DNA from 3 places in the Paenibacillus sp. 05T425 genome. Region 2 is predicted to be linked to each of the others. Evidence: predicted binding sites of a transcription regulator. Region 2 holds the regulator's gene; each other region holds the start of a gene.

Region 1 (6,067 bases), on a different contig from region 2:
TGATTGTAGCGTCGCATCCACACTTTCAATCGCCCTACATCTGTAATCCCCAGTAATTCTGCTACTTTCTGCTTCGTCATACCTTGCAGTCGCATTTCTATTGCTTTTTTCTTTGTATCAAAGCTGTACGTCTGCAGACGTTGCCCTTTTCTCGCCATAACGAAAAGCACCCCCTATAGTTTTCATCGGTTTTAAACACCAGGGTGTTTTTCCAATGTCCACTATAAGGGGTGCAGTTCATCAGTCGCAGGGGCTTCTTCTGCTGTGGTTCTATGCGACCGGCTTAGTAACGTTTGGTTAGCTTCAAACGTCTAAGGTCTTATGCCATTGTATTGAGCCGTGCGGAGGGTATAGTGATTGTTTAAGAGCGTTATCCGTTTTAATCATCGGACAAGAGGCTTGCGCAAATGGGAAAACTTAGTTTATTATATACATAGATATTCGATGCATATTTAATCTATGTATTGTTTCGCTCATGAGGAGGATTGCAGTGAAGATCAATAAAGAGCTAATGAAGGGAAGCACGGTCATTCTTATTCTGACGCTGCTGAATCGGAAAGAAATGTACGGCTACGAGATGACGAAGGAGATCGAGCAGTGCTCCGGGGGCGTATTCACGTTCAAGGAAGGGACGTTATACCCGATCCTGCATACACTTGAGGTGGAGCAGCAAGTGGAGTCTTATTGGAATGAAGAGGGCGGACGCAAGCGCAAGTATTATCGGATAACGGAGCTGGGCCGCAAGCAGCTAGGCGAGAAGAAGAAGGAATGGTCCTTGTTCCGTGCAACGGTGGATCGCGTGATCGGGGAGGGGCATGCATGAACCGTGAGCTGAGACAGCATCCGTTGGTCGAGCAATATCTAGAAAGCGTATGCGGGAAAGTGAAAGCAAAGGAAGTGCATGAGGATATTAATCTTGAGATGCTTAGCCATCTTGAGGAGCGAGTCGAGGACAGACTTCTGGCAGGCGATATATCCGAGGAAGACGCGATAGCGGACGCCATCAAACAGATGGGCGATCCGGAGCAGATTGGCAAGCAGCTTCATGAGGCGCATAAGCCGAGAATGGAGTGGACTTTGCTTGGCATATGCATGCTGCTCATCGGTATTGGACTTGTTGCTATGCTGACGGTGCAGGCGACGGGAAATGAAAGGCTGGGTAATCATTTTGTAGAAAAGAAATTGTTGTTTGTCATAATGGGACTAGTCGCGATGGTTTGCCTCTATTTCTTTGATTATCGCAAGCTGCAAAAGTACTCCTGGCATCTGTACGGCTTCACGATTCTTCTGCTGGCAGCTACCGGTCAAATGGGCAGCGCCATAAACGGAGCGAAGCAATGGATTATTATCGGCTCGGTTACCTTTAATGTTGCTGCCGCTTCTCCTTATCTATTCATGGTTGCTTTCGCAGGGATATTGACCAGGGAAACAACTGCCGGGCCGAGCAGATTAAGGCCGAAGCTGCGGCTGCTTCAAGATACTGTCTTGTTCTTCTTGCTGCCGACGTACTTCTACCTGACAACATCCTCGTTGTTATATTACAGCATCTTCTGCTTCGGTACGTTTCTAATGCTGATCCTAATCGGCAAGAAATACAAGGTGGTATTAGCCGGAGTCGGCACATTGGCCGCGCTCGCGCTATGGCTTGTTCAGGGAAGCCACAGATATAATTATGTATGGTTACGATTGAAAGGATTTATATTTCCCAATGCGGATAGCCATTATTACACAGATCGATCTATTGAAGCGATCCAAGATGGCGGTATGTGGGGGCAAGGGTTTGGCGCAGTCAATAACCGACTTCCTTCGTATAACAGCGAGATGCTCTATTCTTATTTAGTGTATAGCTTGGGATGGGTATTCGGTTTCATTATAGTCGTGTTGGCATTCTTGTTTGTTGCGCGTATTGTCAGAATGGCGTTGAAGCTGAAAGATCGTTATGCGAAAGGAATTATTGTCGGAGTGTTGTCGATAATGGGCTTTCATTTCATTTGGAATCTGCTCATGTGCTTTGGATTTATGCCCGTCTCCTCTACATCGCTTCCGCTTATAAGCTGGGGCTCCTATACTTTCATCGAGCTGGCGGCTGTGGGGTTGATGTTGGGCGCGAATAGACGAAAAGATATATTAGGGCAATCCGCATTGTCTTCGCAGAACATATAGCGGCCACTTGGCCGAACTTGGGTGGACCGTAGGCTTCAACGCACATCGTTGACGTTTACGGTCTTCCGCTTATTCTCATAATGGTGACCGCTACTGTTTCTTGGAGAACAGCTCCGTGACGTAAAAGGAAATGCGATTGTTGATTTCGGCGTTCAGTCGCTCTTGCTGTATATGCGGAAGCGCTGAACTGATGTCGATATGCATGCTCCGAAGCAATTGCTCGGCAAGCGCAAGATCGGCTTCGATTCTTGCGATCACGATATTCGCCGCTTGGATGAAGAGCGGGCGAAGCGATCTTGCCTTCTTATCCAGCTCCAAGCGATTGCGCTTGACGGCGGCAAGCGTATAAGACAGAATTACGTATTCTTTAATCAGCCCATTGGACTCCCTAACGGGATACTGCTCTGTTACATAAGCGTTCATAGCCATTCGATCGTCACCTCATTTCCATTATATGCGAACACTTGTTCTCTAGTCAATGGAGTGTAGTAAAGACATCTTATGAGCTGTTATATGCAGGCAGGATAAGGAAAATGGGGTGGCTAGATGACTGCTTGGGAGAGCGTGTTGGATATTTATGATATTTTTTTAATCATAATTACCACAAAATATTAGTTTTTAAACAGCGTTGGTACGGTATTGTTCAGAGTTTCCTATTGAAAAAAAAGCCGTCTTTTGGTCTGTTCGAAACAGACCGAAAACGGCTCTTGTGTATAAATGCTGCAATATTTAAAAGAATAATGGCGCGCCGCGGGGGGATTCGAACCCCCGACCCATCGTTTAGGAAACGATTGCTCTATCCTGCTGAGCTACGGGCGCAACACTTCACATTTTAACATGGGTGAAGTTGGAGGCGCAAGTGATCGCTTTATTGCGGGATGATTCGAATGGTCTTCACTTCGAACGGGCAACCGTGCAATGACATGCCCGGAGCCGTCTTCGGCTATCTTCACCGTGTCGAAAATAATATTGGCATTGGATGAAGTGAGCAAGATGAAGAACGTTCCGACTGCGCCGGCTGCTTGCGGAATAGGCGTATTGAGCTCTAACGCTTCACGAATGACCGGATTGTTGATGAAGCCTTCGCTCCAGACATGGAACGTATACGTAAATTCATGCTGACCGACATCTGCCGTCGCATCAGGGTCCGAAGGAGCGCGAAGCAGCGGTCGCAAAGTGGACCAGCTGTGCTGGCTTACCTATAACGGTCGGCGTCATGCGGCCTTGAGTAATTTAATGCCCGTAATGTCGAGCTTCGACTTAAGGTGGAGGTATAAAGCGTCATAGGTAACGAGCGAGCTATCCTCTGGAATCCGCAGCTGCAGCTTATCGAGAGGGAGCTGTAAGCGCACCGGTGAGCTTACAGTGGTGAAGTAGCTAGTGTGTTTGTGCTGTAAGAGCACGTGTGCTCTTACAGCGTAAGGGTCTGGTGTGGCAGTGGTGGTCGAGGAGAGCGCCAAAGAAAAAGAGCGGTGCAGGGATTAATCCCTGTACCGCTCTTAGTTATATCTCTGTGATCGTCTGCTTGCCGGAACGCACAATCGATTGGTCCACGAGTACCTGCATGGCGTCGATGCTGATTTCCATCGTTTGTTTGCTAATCGGTATGCACGACAGCTCCGTGCAAGCGATAATGACGCAGTTGCAGCCTTCTTGGTAGACGAGCTCGTTAATGATGCCTTCAAGAACGGCCGGATCGACCTCCAGATTGCTTTTTACCTGATTATAGATAATGTCCATCACGAGCTCTTGAATCGCTTCATTCGGCTCATGGAGCTTCATATTGTAGCTCTCGCAGCCCGCCTTATAAACACCGCTGTTAATAGTGCCGGTGGTCGCCAGTATACCGATCTTGCTATTGTCGCCGTATTTGGCATGAATGGCCTTCAACGTTTCGTCGACCATATTAATAATAGGAACGGTGGTCATTTCCTGCATCTGATCGTAGAAGTAATGCGACGTATTGCACGGAATGGCGATATGCGCCGCCCCAGCCAGCTCGAGCAGCTTGAAGTCCTTCTCGATCGCCTCCAAGAACAGCTCTCCTTGTCCGCTAAGAATGACACTCGTACGGTCAGGCAGCGTCACATGATTCAGAATGATCATGTTGATATGCTCTTGATCGCGGTCGGCTGCCGTATGCTCAATCACCTTATCGAAGAAAACGGAGGTTGCCTTCGGGCCCATTCCGCCAATGACGCCTAAGCTTTTATGTTCCATTGCTCTACCCACTTTTAAAATGAATTAGTTGTCCATGCGGCGGATTAATTGGCAGCGGATCTGTCCTCGAGCTGCTTCAGAGCGATCTGAGCGCCGGGATCCATGCCCTGACAGCCTGCCAACAGCACTAAGTCGCGAGATGCTGCATGGGACAGCCCTTCAGCAATCGCGTCAGGCAATTCGTCATACAGCCGTACACGGATGCTCGCTTGCTCCATGACGTCGAGGAATACTTGCGTCTCCTCATCGGTGACAAAGTCCTTGCTCGTCACATGCGAAATACTCCGCGTAGCAATGATCTCATCAAGCTCCAAACGCTTCATCCACTGGACAATCGTCTCGGCGTTTTCCCGATTGACGGTAGGTCCGCGGCTGCCTCTAATGGCATAGACTAGATGAAGCTTATCGTAATCCATGAACTTCACCGTCTCCAGCGTGACATGGATATTGCCTGGATTGGCGAAATGATCGTCAATAATCATAAAATCATTTTCATATATGAATTCGAACCGGCGCTCAACGCCGGCGAATGTACGCATCGTCGCTTGAATGGTTTCAACGGGAATGCCGCAGAGCAGGGCCACCGTAATGGCCACCATCGAATTATAGACGGAATGCAGACCTGGTACAGCAAGCTGAATATCGAATTCACCAGCCGTATGCCAAGTGCCATCCACTTGGAACGGCTTCACAATCTCGTATGTATAACGTGCGCGTCCCGTTGACAGATCGAGATTTTTGCAATAAATATGGCCTTCCTTGCTCTTCACGCCGAACGTCACGACGCTTGCTTTCGTCTTATCCGCGAGCGATGCCGAGTAGGAATCGTCGAGATTGAGGACGGCGTAGCTGTGCTCGCCCGCATTCGTGATCAAGCTGGATTTGGCCTCGAAATATTGTTCGAACGTTCCGTGGGAGTCGATATGCTCCCGGCTTAAATTGTTGAATGTCACAATGTCGTAATCGACGCCCTCGACTCGGCGAGTTTCCAGCGCGGCGGAGGATACCTCCATGCTAACATGCGAAACGCCCTTATCGACCATTTGCTTCAAGTAATGCTGCAGGTCAAGCGATTCCGGCGTTGTCAGCTCCGACGGGATAGAGACATCGTCAACCTTGATGACAACCGTACCGATCAACCCCGTCTTGAGACCATGGTTCTCTAGGATGGCATTGGTCATATAGGAGGTCGTTGTCTTGCCGTTCGTCGCCGTTATGCCGATCATCTTCATCTTGTCGGCAGGGTTGCCGTAGAATGCCGCGCCAAGCTGCGCTAAAGCGATTCGGCTGTTCGCTACGCGAATTTGCGGTATGTCGAGATCGAAGTTGAACTCTTCGACGACAGCAGCGACAGCACCGTTCTCTACGGCGTTGCCGAGATACTTGTGGCCATTCGTTTGGTAGCCGTTGATTGCGACGAACAAGTCGCCCGGCTTGCACTTCTGGGAGTGGTAGCTAATTCCCGAAACCGTTATATCCTTCGGATGCAGCGTATCTAAAGTTGCGGTGGATGTCAGTAGTTCCCGTAACAGAATCATTTAAACGCACTCCTTTGTCCGAATCGATTCATGTTCTGCGTAAAATTTTGCCGGTAATCATGCGAAGGAATCCGAAGGCAGGCTTCGGATCGCTCCATGACCAGATAGCTGGTGCTTTGGGCTTGAACAGCGACTTGAACACTTGG
Region 2 (6,067 bases):
CTGATCCCACACATGGACCTGATAAAGATCAATGTAATCGGTCTGAAGACGCTTCACGCTCGCCTCTATGCCGTCCATAATATGTTTGCGGGATAGTCCTACCCCATTAATGTCGCCAGAAGTCGCCATTCTTACTTTCGTTGCAAGTACCGTCTCCGAACGTTTGCCGCGTATTGCCTTACCCACAATCTCTTCCGATCGACCACTAACATAAACATCTGCCGTGTCGATAAAATTTCCGCCTTTGTCATAGAAACGGCCGATCATTTCAATCGAATCCTGTTCGCTTGTCGTGTTACCGAACGTCATCGTTCCTAGACATAATTCAGAGACGGCAAGCCCGCTTCTGCCAAGCAACCGATACTTCATAGATGAATTCCCCCATTGCTTCAGAAATGGTTCTCGTACACAAGACTTTATGGAAGAAAGGCCAAGCGGAACTCGGCCATAACAGACGCTTAATGCTTAACGTTATCCTGGTCCTCGTCCTCAACATACTTAATCGTATCGAGCTGCTGTCTGAAGTTGCTCTTAAAGTTGTTCAAATACTGCCTTCGAAGCTCATCACGCTCGGACGTTTCCTCGTCGGTCAAGCCTACCGTTTTATTTTTCCGAGAAAGCTCGTTGATCCGAGCTATTAACTTATCCATATCCATATTGAACGTTAAACTCCCCTCATGCTGTAAATGTTCTATCCTTTACTTTGACATTTTCAAAGCGTAATTGTCAAGGCGGCACTTAGATTATGTCCGCAAAAAGTTAAGCTGAAATAACGAAAAAAAGCATCAAACCGTCTCCGGTTCAGATGCTCTCTGCGTACAAGTTCATTATATAGAAGGAATAACAAGCTTCTGCCCCGGATACAGGTCCGTCGACTKTAATCCGTTACGCTCCTTAATCAAATAGATGACGTAGCGAATATCTTCCTTCTCACTGGCAAAACGATTAGCGATCCCCCACAATGTATCGCCTGTAAATACGGTCACAAGTTCCTCGTTGACCGCAGCAACAGCGTTCTTGCTGCCAGATGCCTTCGTACCGATCAATAGAAAGCTCGTAAACAAAAGTACGAACAGCATTGCGCATACGATCAGCTTAAGTGCATGACGTCTCACTGCAACCGTATATCGTTTATATATAGGACTAACCTTCATCTCTGGTTGCGTATGTATTGTTCTGTAAAAACTTGGACTCATCATCATCTCTCAGCACCCCAAACGTTTGTTCTATTCTGAGAATAACACGAACAAACGTTTGTAGTCAACACAAAAATACGAACCTTTGTGCTTAAGAACTTATGTTTGTGCGAACCCGAGTTCTGTGCTATACTTTTGTACAAACATACTAATGGAGTGATCGCAGTGTCGAAGATTTCCAGCCGACAACAATCTATTCTTGATTTCATTAAGAATGAGGTCCGGGAGAAAGGCTACCCGCCTTCCGTCAGGGAAATCGGCGAAGCCGTCGGATTATTATCCAGCTCGACTGTACACGGTCACCTCGACCGTTTAGAGAAGAAGGGCCTTATCCGCCGCGACCCTACCAAACCTCGCGCTATTGAAATTTTGGATACGGAAGGCGTGGACGGTATTATCCCGCTTGCCGTCGCTAAAGTGCCAATCGTCGGTAAAGTAACAGCAGGCGTGCCGATTACAGCTACTGAGAATATTGAGGACTACTTCCCTCTTCCATCACATTTTGTTGGCGACAGCAGCGTCTTCATCCTGAACGTTGAGGGAGAGAGCATGATCGAAGCCGGCATTCACGACGGAGACTACGTCATCGTTCGCCAGCAGCGTACTGCCAACAATGGCGATATCGTCGTAGCCATGAACGAGGATGATGAAGCTACCGTTAAGACGTTCTACAAGGAGAAGAACTACATACGTCTCCAACCGGAGAATTCCTCCATGCAGCCTATTCTACTCCAGAACGTGACGATCCTCGGTAAAGTCATTGGATTGTTCAGAGATATTCACTAATCATTGAGCTACGAACAAGAAGAGGAAGAACGATAGCCTAGCGCATCGTTCCTCCTCTTCTTTATATTGATTTACTGATATTAGAAAGTTGCATTTCAACCCACAGAAGTCCTCCCCCCGTCCATCTGACTGCATAAGTTCCTATCAAAGACTACTATTGTCTCATTATTAGTCTTTTGACTGTAAGAAAGCGGCAGTCGATTAATTGTGACTAACTAATAGTTATACGATTTATCGTATAACCAACCTTACAGAGAGGCCAAATCAAGGGTTTTGATCGAAAAATCGTACAAAATCATCGGCTGCGTGGATGAATTAACCACTTTTGTATGATAAATCGTATAAGTATTTTCAGTTTATGTCTTGTTTTACTAACGTTGTGTGAAAAATCATATAAATTGAAATCATATCTAAATTGGTAAACAGTTAATCGACAGTCTCAGAAATCCAATTAATAATTCTAAATTCATCTTTATAAAGATCCAAAATATTTACAGAAAAACCCGCTAAGATTTCTGCATTCGCAGAAGCCTTAGCGGGTTATAGTTGATCCTATTGATTAGTAAAGCGTCAAGTACTGATCGCGTTCCCATTGGTGAACTTGCGTGCGGTACATGTCCCACTCGATTTCTTTGAGCTCGTAGAAGTGAGCAAGCGCGTGCTCGCCTAGCGCGTCGCATACGACATCGCTGCGAAGCATTTCGTCAAGCGCTTCCTTCAGATCGCCTGGCAAGCTCGGTATACCCGCGTCCAGACGCTCTTCCTCTGTCATAATGTAGATGTTACGGTCTGTCGGAGGAGGAAGCTCCGTTCTGTTGTTAATACCGTCAAGGCCCGCTTTCAGCATTACCGCAAGTACGAGGTAAGGGTTAGCCGCAGGATCTGGGTTACGTACTTCAACGCGTGTGCTGAGACCGCGCGAAGCCGGAATACGGATCATTGGCGAACGGTTGCTCGCCGACCATGCTACGTATACTGGAGCTTCATAGCCCGGTACGAGACGTTTGTAAGAGTTAACTGTTGGGTTCGTAATCGCAGCCATTGCTCGCGCATGCTGCAGGACGCCTGCCATATAATAACGAGCAGTTGCGCTTAGACCAAGCTTGTCCTTCTCATCATAAAATACGTTCGTATTCCCTTGGAACAACGATTGGTGACAGTGCATGCCGGAACCGTTAACGCCGAACAGCGGTTTTGGCATAAAGGATGCATGAAGACCATGCTCGCGTGCAATCGTCTTAACGACGAGCTTGAAGGTTTGGATTTGATCCGCTGCGCGAATCGCATCCGCGTATTTGAAGTCGATCTCATGTTGTCCTGGAGCAACCTCATGGTGAGAAGCTTCGATCTCGAAGCCCATCTCTTCAAGCGTCAATACGATTTCACGGCGGCAGTTCTCGCCCATATCCATTGGCGCAAGATCGAAATAACCGCCTTGGTCGTTCAATTCCGTTGTAGGCTCGCCTTTTTCATCGGTTTTGAATAAGAAAAATTCCGGTTCAGGACCAACATTCATTGCCGTGTAGCCCATTTCTTCCGCTTCTTTAAGCGCACGCTTCAAAATACCGCGCGGGTCGCCTGCGAACGGCGTGCCGTCAGGCATATAGATATCACAAATCAGACGAGCAACACGGTCTTGTGTCACCCATGGGAAAATAACCCATGTGTCCAGATCCGGGTAAAGATACATGTCAGATTCCTCAATACGAACATAACCTTCAATGGAAGATCCATCGAACATCATTTTATTATCGAGCGCTTTCTCAAGCTGGCTTACCGGAATTTCGACATTCTTGATCGTTCCAAGCAAATCGGTAAATTGCAAACGGATGAAACGTACATTCTGTTCTTTGGCAATTGCTTTGATGTCCTCTTTAGTGTAACCCACACTATCATCTCCTTTGTTTGCGTTTCAGTATGCTTGTTATTGTAGCAAGACTATCGCTTGTTTAAGAAGCGAGTCAGTTGTCCTTGGATCAATGACGCTTGACCGCCCGGTCTCTTCTCAAGCAACTGCTGCTTGAGCATGCGGTGAAGCTGCGCGTCCGAAAGCTCGCGCCGCTTGACCTCGGATTGCTCGCTTACGATTGTTGCATCGTCCGATTCCTTTGAAACCGGATTCATGACTTGCTTAATGCCGGCGATGTTAACGCCCTTCTCGATCAATGATTTAATTTCTAGTAGCCTCTCAACGTCATTAAATGAAAACAATCGTTGATTCCCTGCTGTTCTTGCAGGCACGATCAGTTCATGCTGCTCGTAATAGCGGATTTGGCGGGCCGTTAAATCCGTAAGCTTCATTACGATGCCAATCGGAAATAATGCCATATTTCTGCGAATATCATCAGCCATGTCGCATCAACCTTCCAGTCGCTCTTTTATATGTTCATTTTAACGTTGCACCCGAAACGTGTCAAGTTATGTAAGGTTTAATCACAATTAATCCTTTCGAAACAAGTTGTTTCAATGCGGTTAAAACGCCGTATTTGGCATGGGCATAAGTAAGTCCCCCCTGCATGTAGGCAATATACGGGTCACGTATCGGAGCGTCTGCGGATAACTCAAGGCTGCCGCCTTGAATGAATGTACCGGCCGCCATGATGACGGCATTCTCGTAGCCCGGCATATCCCAAGGCTCTGGTACGACATGCGAGTCAACTGCCGCTGCTTGTTGAATACCCTGAACGAATGAGATCAAATGCTCGGCTTGTCCGAATCGAACCGCTTGGATCAGATCGGTACGCGGTTCGTCCCAGCGAGGTTTCGTCTCGAAGCCTAGTTGTTCGAATAAGGCTGCCGCCAGAACACTGCCCTTCACAGCTTGTCCGACCAAATGAGGCGCTAGGAATAAACCTTGATACATAGGACGCAGCGTGCCTAACGTTGCTCCGACTTCGCCTCCAATACCTGGGGCAGTTAACCGGAAAGAAGCAGCTTCTACGGCTGCTGCCGTACCCGCAATATATCCGCCGGTTTCGGCCAGCCCTCCGCCGGGATTTTTGATTAGCGAGCCTGCCATCAGATCAACGCCGACTTGGGTCGGTTCCAGCAGCTCGGTAAATTCGCCGTAGCAGTTATCGACAAATACGAGCAGGTCGCTCTTAAGCGCTTTTACTCGGCTAACGATATCCCCTATTTCGGACACCGTAAAAGAAGCTCGCCAGCTATATCCGCGCGAGCGCTGTATACCGATTACTTTCGTCTCGGGCTTGATCGCCGCTTCAATCGCCGGCCAATCCAGCCCGCCATTCTCTAGCAGCGCCACCTCATTATAGATGACTCCCCAATCCTGCAGCGAGCCCTTGCCGTCTCCCGGCTTGCCAATGACTTTGTGCAGCGTATCATAAGGCTTGCCTGTAACGTAAAGCAACTCATCGCCAGGCCGAAGCACTCCGAATAAGGCACAGCTTATCGTATGCGTGCCCGATACAAAGTGAGGTCGTACCAGCGCCGCTTCAGCGCCTAGCACATCGGCGTAGACAAGATCAAGCACTTCCCTGCCGCGATCGTTATAACCATATCCGGTCGATCCGTTAAAATGAAAATCGCTCACTTTATGGCGCTGGAAGGCTTGAATAACTTTCCACTGATTTTGCTCAGCTATTCGCTCGATTCGGCGAAAGGCGGAATTTGCGTTAAGCTCCGCCGCCTCCGCAAGCTCTTCAAGCTGCTTCCAAACTTTTTGTTCATCCTGATGCTCTTGAACCACTGCTATCTTCTCCTCTTCCACTTACAACCTAATTTTCGTTACTTCACATATGCCTTGAGCGGCTGTCCGTGAAGCGAGTATTGCTGTCTGCTTACTTGAACAGTCAGACTTAAGCTGTCTTCCCCAACCTGCTTATCCACAACCTCGCCGCTGCGGTAAGCAAGAGCAATCAAATCCCCTCGCTCAGCCGGTAATACGAAGACTAGCGTATCGCCCGTCAGCTTATCTTGGATTGCCTGCCGCAGCAGCGCAAGATCATCTGCCTCATAGGCGCTTATTACAATATTATCGCCGGATGTACGCGGCAGAGCATGAATAATATTGTTATTATCTGCAAGAAATAAATCTCTTTTGTTATACAATCTAATCTGCGGCT
Region 3 (6,067 bases), on a different contig from region 2:
GGAGGAGGAGGCGGAGACGTCGCCCCTTCATGCTTCCGAATCGTGGACGGATGAGGAACTGGCGCTCATCTCACAGATTCGCACGGAGACGGACAAGTGCAATCGGAATAACGTAACGCGGACCGAGGCGTACCGGACCGTCTATTTTCGCACGCCAGTGCTTCATTGGGCGCTGCTTGCGCATCTCGTCTCGCGCAACGGCGGCTGGAATATGACGGATCTGCAAGGGGAGTGGCTGCCCTATTTGCTTCGGGACGATCAGCGGGAGGAGCTGTTCTCTTTCCTGGAACGCGCGAATGCGCTTATTTTCCAAGATGCCTACCCGCAGTTGCTGCTCTACGAGCGCAGCCTGAGGGAAGGGAGAAGCCTATTCCATCTGTTGCCGGCGTTTGACGTTTCGGTGTTCATGGCGCCTGTATGGCGGCAGTTCTGGAAGGAACGGGATCCGGTTCCCTTGACGGTGGCGCTTATCGTTAACGAGCAGCATTACATCGAACAGCGCGTTATACAGAACGAGCATTTCAAAGAAAAGGTGCTGCAAACGCTGTTCTTCGGTCTGCAGTCCGTGCTGCAGTTGAACGGCGTCGTCTTTCCTTACGGCAGCGGCGGCAAATCAGCTGCCGACGGGGATTGCAGCACGGAGGCAGGCACGCAGCTGGCGGGTATCATTATCGAGCGATTCGAGAATGTAGAGGAGCGGGTTGAATTCGGCAAGCAGCTCTATGCGATGCTGTTCGGCATCGCTCCTGTTCTCCACGGCGCGCGCTGCTTCGCTGCCGCCGTGAAGCATACAGGCTCGCGGGCCGACTTCGCGCCCCAGCTCTATGCCCGCATCCGGCAGTTGCCGCCGCAGCGCGTCTATAAGGAGCGGCTTATCGGCGGCGCGTTGAAGCCGGGCGCGAAGCCGCTGTATAGCCCGGAGCTGCCGTCAGCTTGGGGGGATCGCCCTGTCGCTCCTGCCGAGAAGGGAGATTGGTTTCATTCGGCAGATCAAGTGCTGCCTTACTTCCGCAAGTTGCCGCTGCCGCCGGTGTTCGAGCTGACGAACGAATACGGACTCATCCTGAATAAGATTGAGCTTGCCGTGCTTGCGGCGCAGCGGCAAAAGCTTTAGTCGCTGCTCGCGACGCCTTCAATATCCCGGACCGCGAACCATTCGCCGTCGATCATGAACCGGCCCTTCAGTGAATCGACCCGATCAACGATGCCGATAATCATGAGCTCCTCCAGCGGGTGGAACATCCGCAGCGTGATCGGCAGCCGCAGCTGCAGCGATTCGGCGACGGCGCGGGAGACGGCTTCCCATTCCTGTTCATCGAGCGAGGCGCGCACGCGCCTCTTCAACGCTTCGTTGTTCCGGACAATCTCGGCTTTGTGCTCAGGCAGCATCATGCGGCTTGATTCCCACAGTCCGTTTCCCTCAAGCTTCTTTCTCATTTGTAATGGCCTCCAATTTTGGCGGAGCGGTCTCGCGCTTGGCCGCTCGGTGTGTGCGATACGGCGCGTATAATGCTGGCGTCGCCGTATTTTTGCTTAATAGCGTCGGTCGTCTTCTCCAGCGCGATCAACTTCTCCCGGTGCAGATCGAACAAAGAGAGCTGGTATTCGTCATCCGCCGAAAATTGCGAGAGGCTGACGCCGACCTTCCGGACAGGCAGGCCGTCCCAATGCTTCTGCAGCAGTGTCACGGCGGATCGATATACTTGGTTCGTAATATTGGTCGGGTCCTCCATCTTCATCTGCCGGTTGAAGCCGCTCGGACGGTCGTAGTCGGCGCCCATGCATCCGACGGAAACGACATGTCCCATGTAGCCCTTGCTGCGGCAGCGCTGGCATACAAGCTCGACGAGCTCCAGCAGCACGACCTTAATCTCCGCCAGGCTGCCGTAATCGCGAGGCAGCGTCATCATATGGCCGACGGTCGTAGGCGCGACCTGATGCGTGCCGGGCGTTACGGGGCTGTCGTCGATGCCGCTGGCAATGCGCCAATACAGCTCGGCGTTGATGTCCGAGTTTTTGCCGAATTTGCGGCGCATCATCGCTTTCAGCTTATCCAGCGGCGTTCGCGCGATATGGCCGATGGTCGGCATACCCATCGCATTGAAGTGGGCGTTCATCCGGTTGCCGACCATGAACATCTTGCCTACCGGCAATGTCCATAGCGTCTCTTCCAGCAAATCCTTGGTTAGCGTGTAGATGCCGGATTCGTTCTTCTTGGCATAATTGTCGCAGGCGGTCTTCGCCAAAATTTTGTTCTCGGCGATGCCGAAGCGGGTGTAGATGCCGGTCTCGGCCAGTACGCGCGCCTGTATGAGCTCGGCGAGCTTCTCCGGCGGGCCGTACAGCTGCAGCGATCCCGTCACGTCGAGAAACTGCTCATCGATTGAGTACGGCTCGACCAAATCGGTGAAGCTTTCGTAAATTTGCGTAATTCTCATCGACGTATCAATGTAAAGCTTCATGCGGGGCTTTACGATGACGAGATTCGGGCATTTGGCGAGCGAGTCGCCTAGCCGCTCGGCGGTTGTGACGCCGAATTGTTTCGCCAGGGGGCAGGCGGCGAGAATAATGCCGGATCGGCGCTCGGGATCGCCGGCGACGACGAGCGGGAGATCCTTGTATTCGGGATGCTCCGCCTTCTCGACGGAGGCGTAGAACGACTGGCAGTCCGCCAGCATGACAACTCTTTGACGGGGCATCGTGTTCCTCCTATACTGTGCAGAACGTTTGTTTAAATATAAGAAAGCATAAAATGGGATGCTTATACTGTGCTTATATTTCTCCGGAATGAAACGCGCCTCGCCGCCAAAGTACGGCGTTAGCCGTTTCACCTTGCCTTATTATATACAGAACATACGTTCTTATGCTATAGGCTCCGCTATGGTTATTATTTACAATCATAAGGAGACGGGATGATCTTACATATATTCAACCAGTTTGCGCCAAAATAGAGGCAACATGGAAACGGAAAGGTGTCCGAATGCCGCTATGAAAAAAAATGCCCAGAAGGCGCGAACGCCGCTTAGTCCGTCGCTTCAGGCTAATGCAGATGCGATCCGAAGCCGCTTCGGCGGCAGCTTCGATCTGGTCGTTCGTATGTTCCGCAGCGATGCGACCCCCAGCCGGGAGCTTGCGCTTATCTATATCGACGGCATCGTCGACGCAGAGACCGTGAACGTTAGCATTATGGAGCCGCTGATGTCGATGCAGCTTCCGCAGCATGCGCATACGAAGGAAACTAAGCTGCTGGAGGCTTTGCGCGATTGCATTGTATCCGTTGGCTCCGTAGGAGAAATGTTCACGCTGGAGGAAGCGCTGCAGGCGGTGTCTGACGGCTTATGCCTGATCGTAGCTGAAGGCTGCACGTCGGTGCTGACGGCCAGCGTTACAGGCGGCGAGCAGCGGTCCGTAACGATTCCGCAGACGCAGACGGTCATACGCGGTCCGCAGTATGGTTTTGTCGAAAATATCCGGACCAATATTAGTCTTGTTAGGCGTATTATCCGCTCAAGCGATCTTCATGTGCAGATGCATAAGATCGGCCGCCAAACGCATACCGACGTCGCGGTGCTTTATTTGAACGGCGTCGTCGACGAAGGCGTGCTTAAGGAAGTGTATCGCAGGCTTGGCGATATCGATATTGACGGCGTGCTGGAGAGCGGCTATATCGAAGAATTTATTCAAGATGAGACATTCACGCTGTTCCCGACCATTCTGAACACCGAACGTCCCGATACGGTAGCCTCGATCCTGCTGGAAGGACGAGTGGCGATTATGGTGGATGGCACGCCGATTGCTCTGATGGCGCCGATAACGTTCTTCAGCTTCTTCCAATCGCCGGAAGATTATTATCAGCGGTTCGATATAGCAACGCTTGTGCGGGTGATCCGATATGTGGCGTTCATTGTATCGATCTTGCTGCCGGCCTTATATATTGCCGTTACGACCTTTCATCAGGAAATGCTGCCGACGACGCTGCTTATTAGCATAGCGGCTCAGCGAGAGGGCGTCCCTTTTCCAGGACTCGTAGAGGCGCTGCTGATGGAGATGACGTTCGAGGTGCTGCGCGAAGCGGGGCTGCGGATGCCGCGGGCCATCGGACCTGCCATATCGATTGTAGGAGCCCTCGTGCTTGGGCAATCGGCCGTGCAGGCCGGCATTGTATCGGCGGTGATGGTAATCGTCGTCTCGTTCACGGCGATCTCGAACTTCGTCATGCCAGAGTTCAATATGGGCGCGGCATCGCGCATTATCCGGTTTATCTTCATGGTGATGGCGGGCATGTTCGGCTTCTTCGGCATCTTCATCTCCGTGCTGCTTATGCTCGTTCATCTCGTGTCGCTGCGCTCGTTCGGCGTGCCCTATATGTCGCCGATGGCGCCGGGGTCGGCAAGCCAGTCCGTATTTCGTGACGTATTCATCCGCCTGCCATGGTGGGCCATGGTATTTCGCCCATTCGATCTTAAGCTGCGCAATCCGCGACGGCTGCCTAATCGCCGGAAGCCGCCGGCACAGAGGCATTCAGACAATCCATAACGGAAGGAGGGGGGCGTGTGATCGGAAGGAGGCTGCTATCCGGACTGCTGGCGCTGCTCATTTGCTTGCCGCTGGCGGGCTGCTGGGGCAAGGTTGAGTTAAGCGATATCGCGATCGTATCGGCAACGGGCATCGATTGGAAGGATGGGCAGTGGCAGTTGTCCTATCAGGTCGTCATTCCGCAAGCAATTTCCGGCCAAAGCGCTGCGGCGGGCACGAACGCGGCGGTTAATGTGTTCTCCACCAAAGGGGACAACTTTCGGATTGCGATCAGCAAGGCGAGCCTGGAGACGCCGAGACGGCTTTTTTTCGCTCACAACCAAGTCGTTATTATTGGACAGGATGCAGCGCGCAAAGGCATATCCGCGCTTGCGGAAGCCTATCTCCGAAATCCCGATTCGCGCGAGACGGTCAGCGTATTTCTGACGAAGGGCAACGCGCGCCGCGTACTGGAGCAGCTCATTCCATTGGAGAAAATACCTGGGGCCGCCATTCAGCAGATGATCTTCAATGAGCAGTTGAACGGCTCGACCTTCCAGGAAACGACGATGCATAAGGTGCTTAAGGATTTGCTTGGCGGGGCACAGGTTGTTGGCATACCGAGTCTGGCGATCTCCGGAACGGGAGAAAGTCTAGACCAGGTAGACAAGCTTAGCCGAACGAATACGTCCTCCAAGGTGAGGCTGATGGATCTGGGCATCGTCTCCGGCGATAAGCTCGTAGGCTGGATTACGAAGGAAGAAAGCTCAGGTCTGATGTGGATCAAAAATCAGATCAAGAAGACGACGGTAGCGTTCGGCTGTCCGGATGACGGAAAGGAGGGCAAAGTCTCCTCCATTCGTATTACGAAGGCGAAAACGAAGCTTCGCCCGCAACGTTCCGGCAGCAAGTGGACGATGCATATTGAGACAAAAGCGGAAGGCACGCTGCTCGAGTACAACTGCAGCGGCGACATGAATAAGCCGAAAGAAGTAGACCAGACCGCGCAAGTGATAGCCGAGACAATCAAAGCGACGATGGAAAACGGTTGGAAAGCTGTTGTGGGATATAAGGCGGATGTGGTTGGTTTCGGTAATATCATTCATCAGAGGCATCCGGACGCTTGGAAGCAGATGAAGGGGGATTGGCCTGACTTATTTGCAGAGATGGAAGTGAAGATTGACGTAAAGGTGAAAGTGAATTCAGCGGGCATGAGCGGCGGCGGATTTAAGAAACTGCAGGAGAAGGCGCGTTCATAGACGGAAAGGAGATGCCATGCAGCAGATCGGCAAACAACAGTTGTCTATTCTGATTATTGTTTTCTTAATCGGCAGCACGCCGCTGTTCGAGCTCGGCATCAAAGCGAAGCCCGATTCATGGCTTGCGATGACGATGGCTGCGGTCATCGGATTGCTGTTGACCGTTGTTTATGTGACGGTGCAGAAGCGCGCGCCCGAAGCGGGACTCGGCGAGCTGATCTTGATGCATTTTGGCAAATGGCTCGGCGGAGCGGTTGGACTTGTCTATGCGCTATGGTTCGCCTATGAATCGA

What was found. Region 2 encodes LexA, which represses DNA repair genes until DNA is damaged. Its sites were predicted from a motif close to CGAACATATGTTCG; they were not measured.
Region 1: AC1DF0_RS29085 (YhjD family protein) is a predicted target of LexA. The motif match lies at 2,621-2,634, and genes of this name have one in related genera.
Region 3: AC1DF0_RS26935 (DNA polymerase IV) is a predicted target of LexA. The motif match lies at 2,849-2,862, and genes of this name have one in related genera.

What each region holds. Positions count from the first base shown of each region.
Region 1 is NZ_JBFTLA010000019.1:54,132-60,198, reverse strand. Features, by position in the region: partial or broken gene AC1DF0_RS29100 (hypothetical protein) at 18-80, opposite strand; gene AC1DF0_RS29095 (PadR family transcriptional regulator) at 491-823, shown strand; gene AC1DF0_RS29090 (FtsW/RodA/SpoVE family cell cycle protein) at 820-2,163, shown strand; gene AC1DF0_RS29085 (YhjD family protein) at 2,254-2,592, opposite strand; tRNA gene AC1DF0_RS29080 (tRNA-Arg) at 2,905-2,982, opposite strand; gene AC1DF0_RS29075 (hypothetical protein) at 2,973-3,338, opposite strand; gene cuyB (cysteate racemase) at 3,667-4,383, opposite strand; gene AC1DF0_RS29065 (Mur ligase family protein) at 4,428-5,921, opposite strand; gene AC1DF0_RS29060 (carboxylate--amine ligase) at 5,950-6,067, opposite strand, start outside.
Region 2 is NZ_JBFTLA010000005.1:278,366-284,432, reverse strand. Features, by position in the region: gene AC1DF0_RS13240 (aldo/keto reductase) at 1-369, opposite strand, end outside; gene AC1DF0_RS13235 (DUF896 domain-containing protein) at 459-656, opposite strand; gene AC1DF0_RS13230 (LysM peptidoglycan-binding domain-containing protein) at 828-1,115, opposite strand; gene lexA (transcriptional repressor LexA) at 1,362-1,982, shown strand; gene glnA (type I glutamate--ammonia ligase) at 2,542-3,870, opposite strand; gene AC1DF0_RS13215 (MerR family transcriptional regulator) at 3,921-4,334, opposite strand; gene AC1DF0_RS13210 (methionine gamma-lyase family protein) at 4,396-5,691, opposite strand; gene hflX (GTPase HflX) at 5,730-6,067, opposite strand, start outside.
Region 3 is NZ_JBFTLA010000015.1:85,277-91,343, forward strand. Features, by position in the region: gene AC1DF0_RS26925 (DUF2515 domain-containing protein) at 1-1,114, shown strand, start outside; gene AC1DF0_RS26930 (YolD-like family protein) at 1,111-1,437, opposite strand; gene AC1DF0_RS26935 (DNA polymerase IV) at 1,434-2,699, opposite strand; gene AC1DF0_RS26940 (spore germination protein) at 2,989-4,536, shown strand; gene AC1DF0_RS26945 (Ger(x)C family spore germination protein) at 4,554-5,774, shown strand; gene AC1DF0_RS26950 (GerAB/ArcD/ProY family transporter) at 5,791-6,067, shown strand, end outside.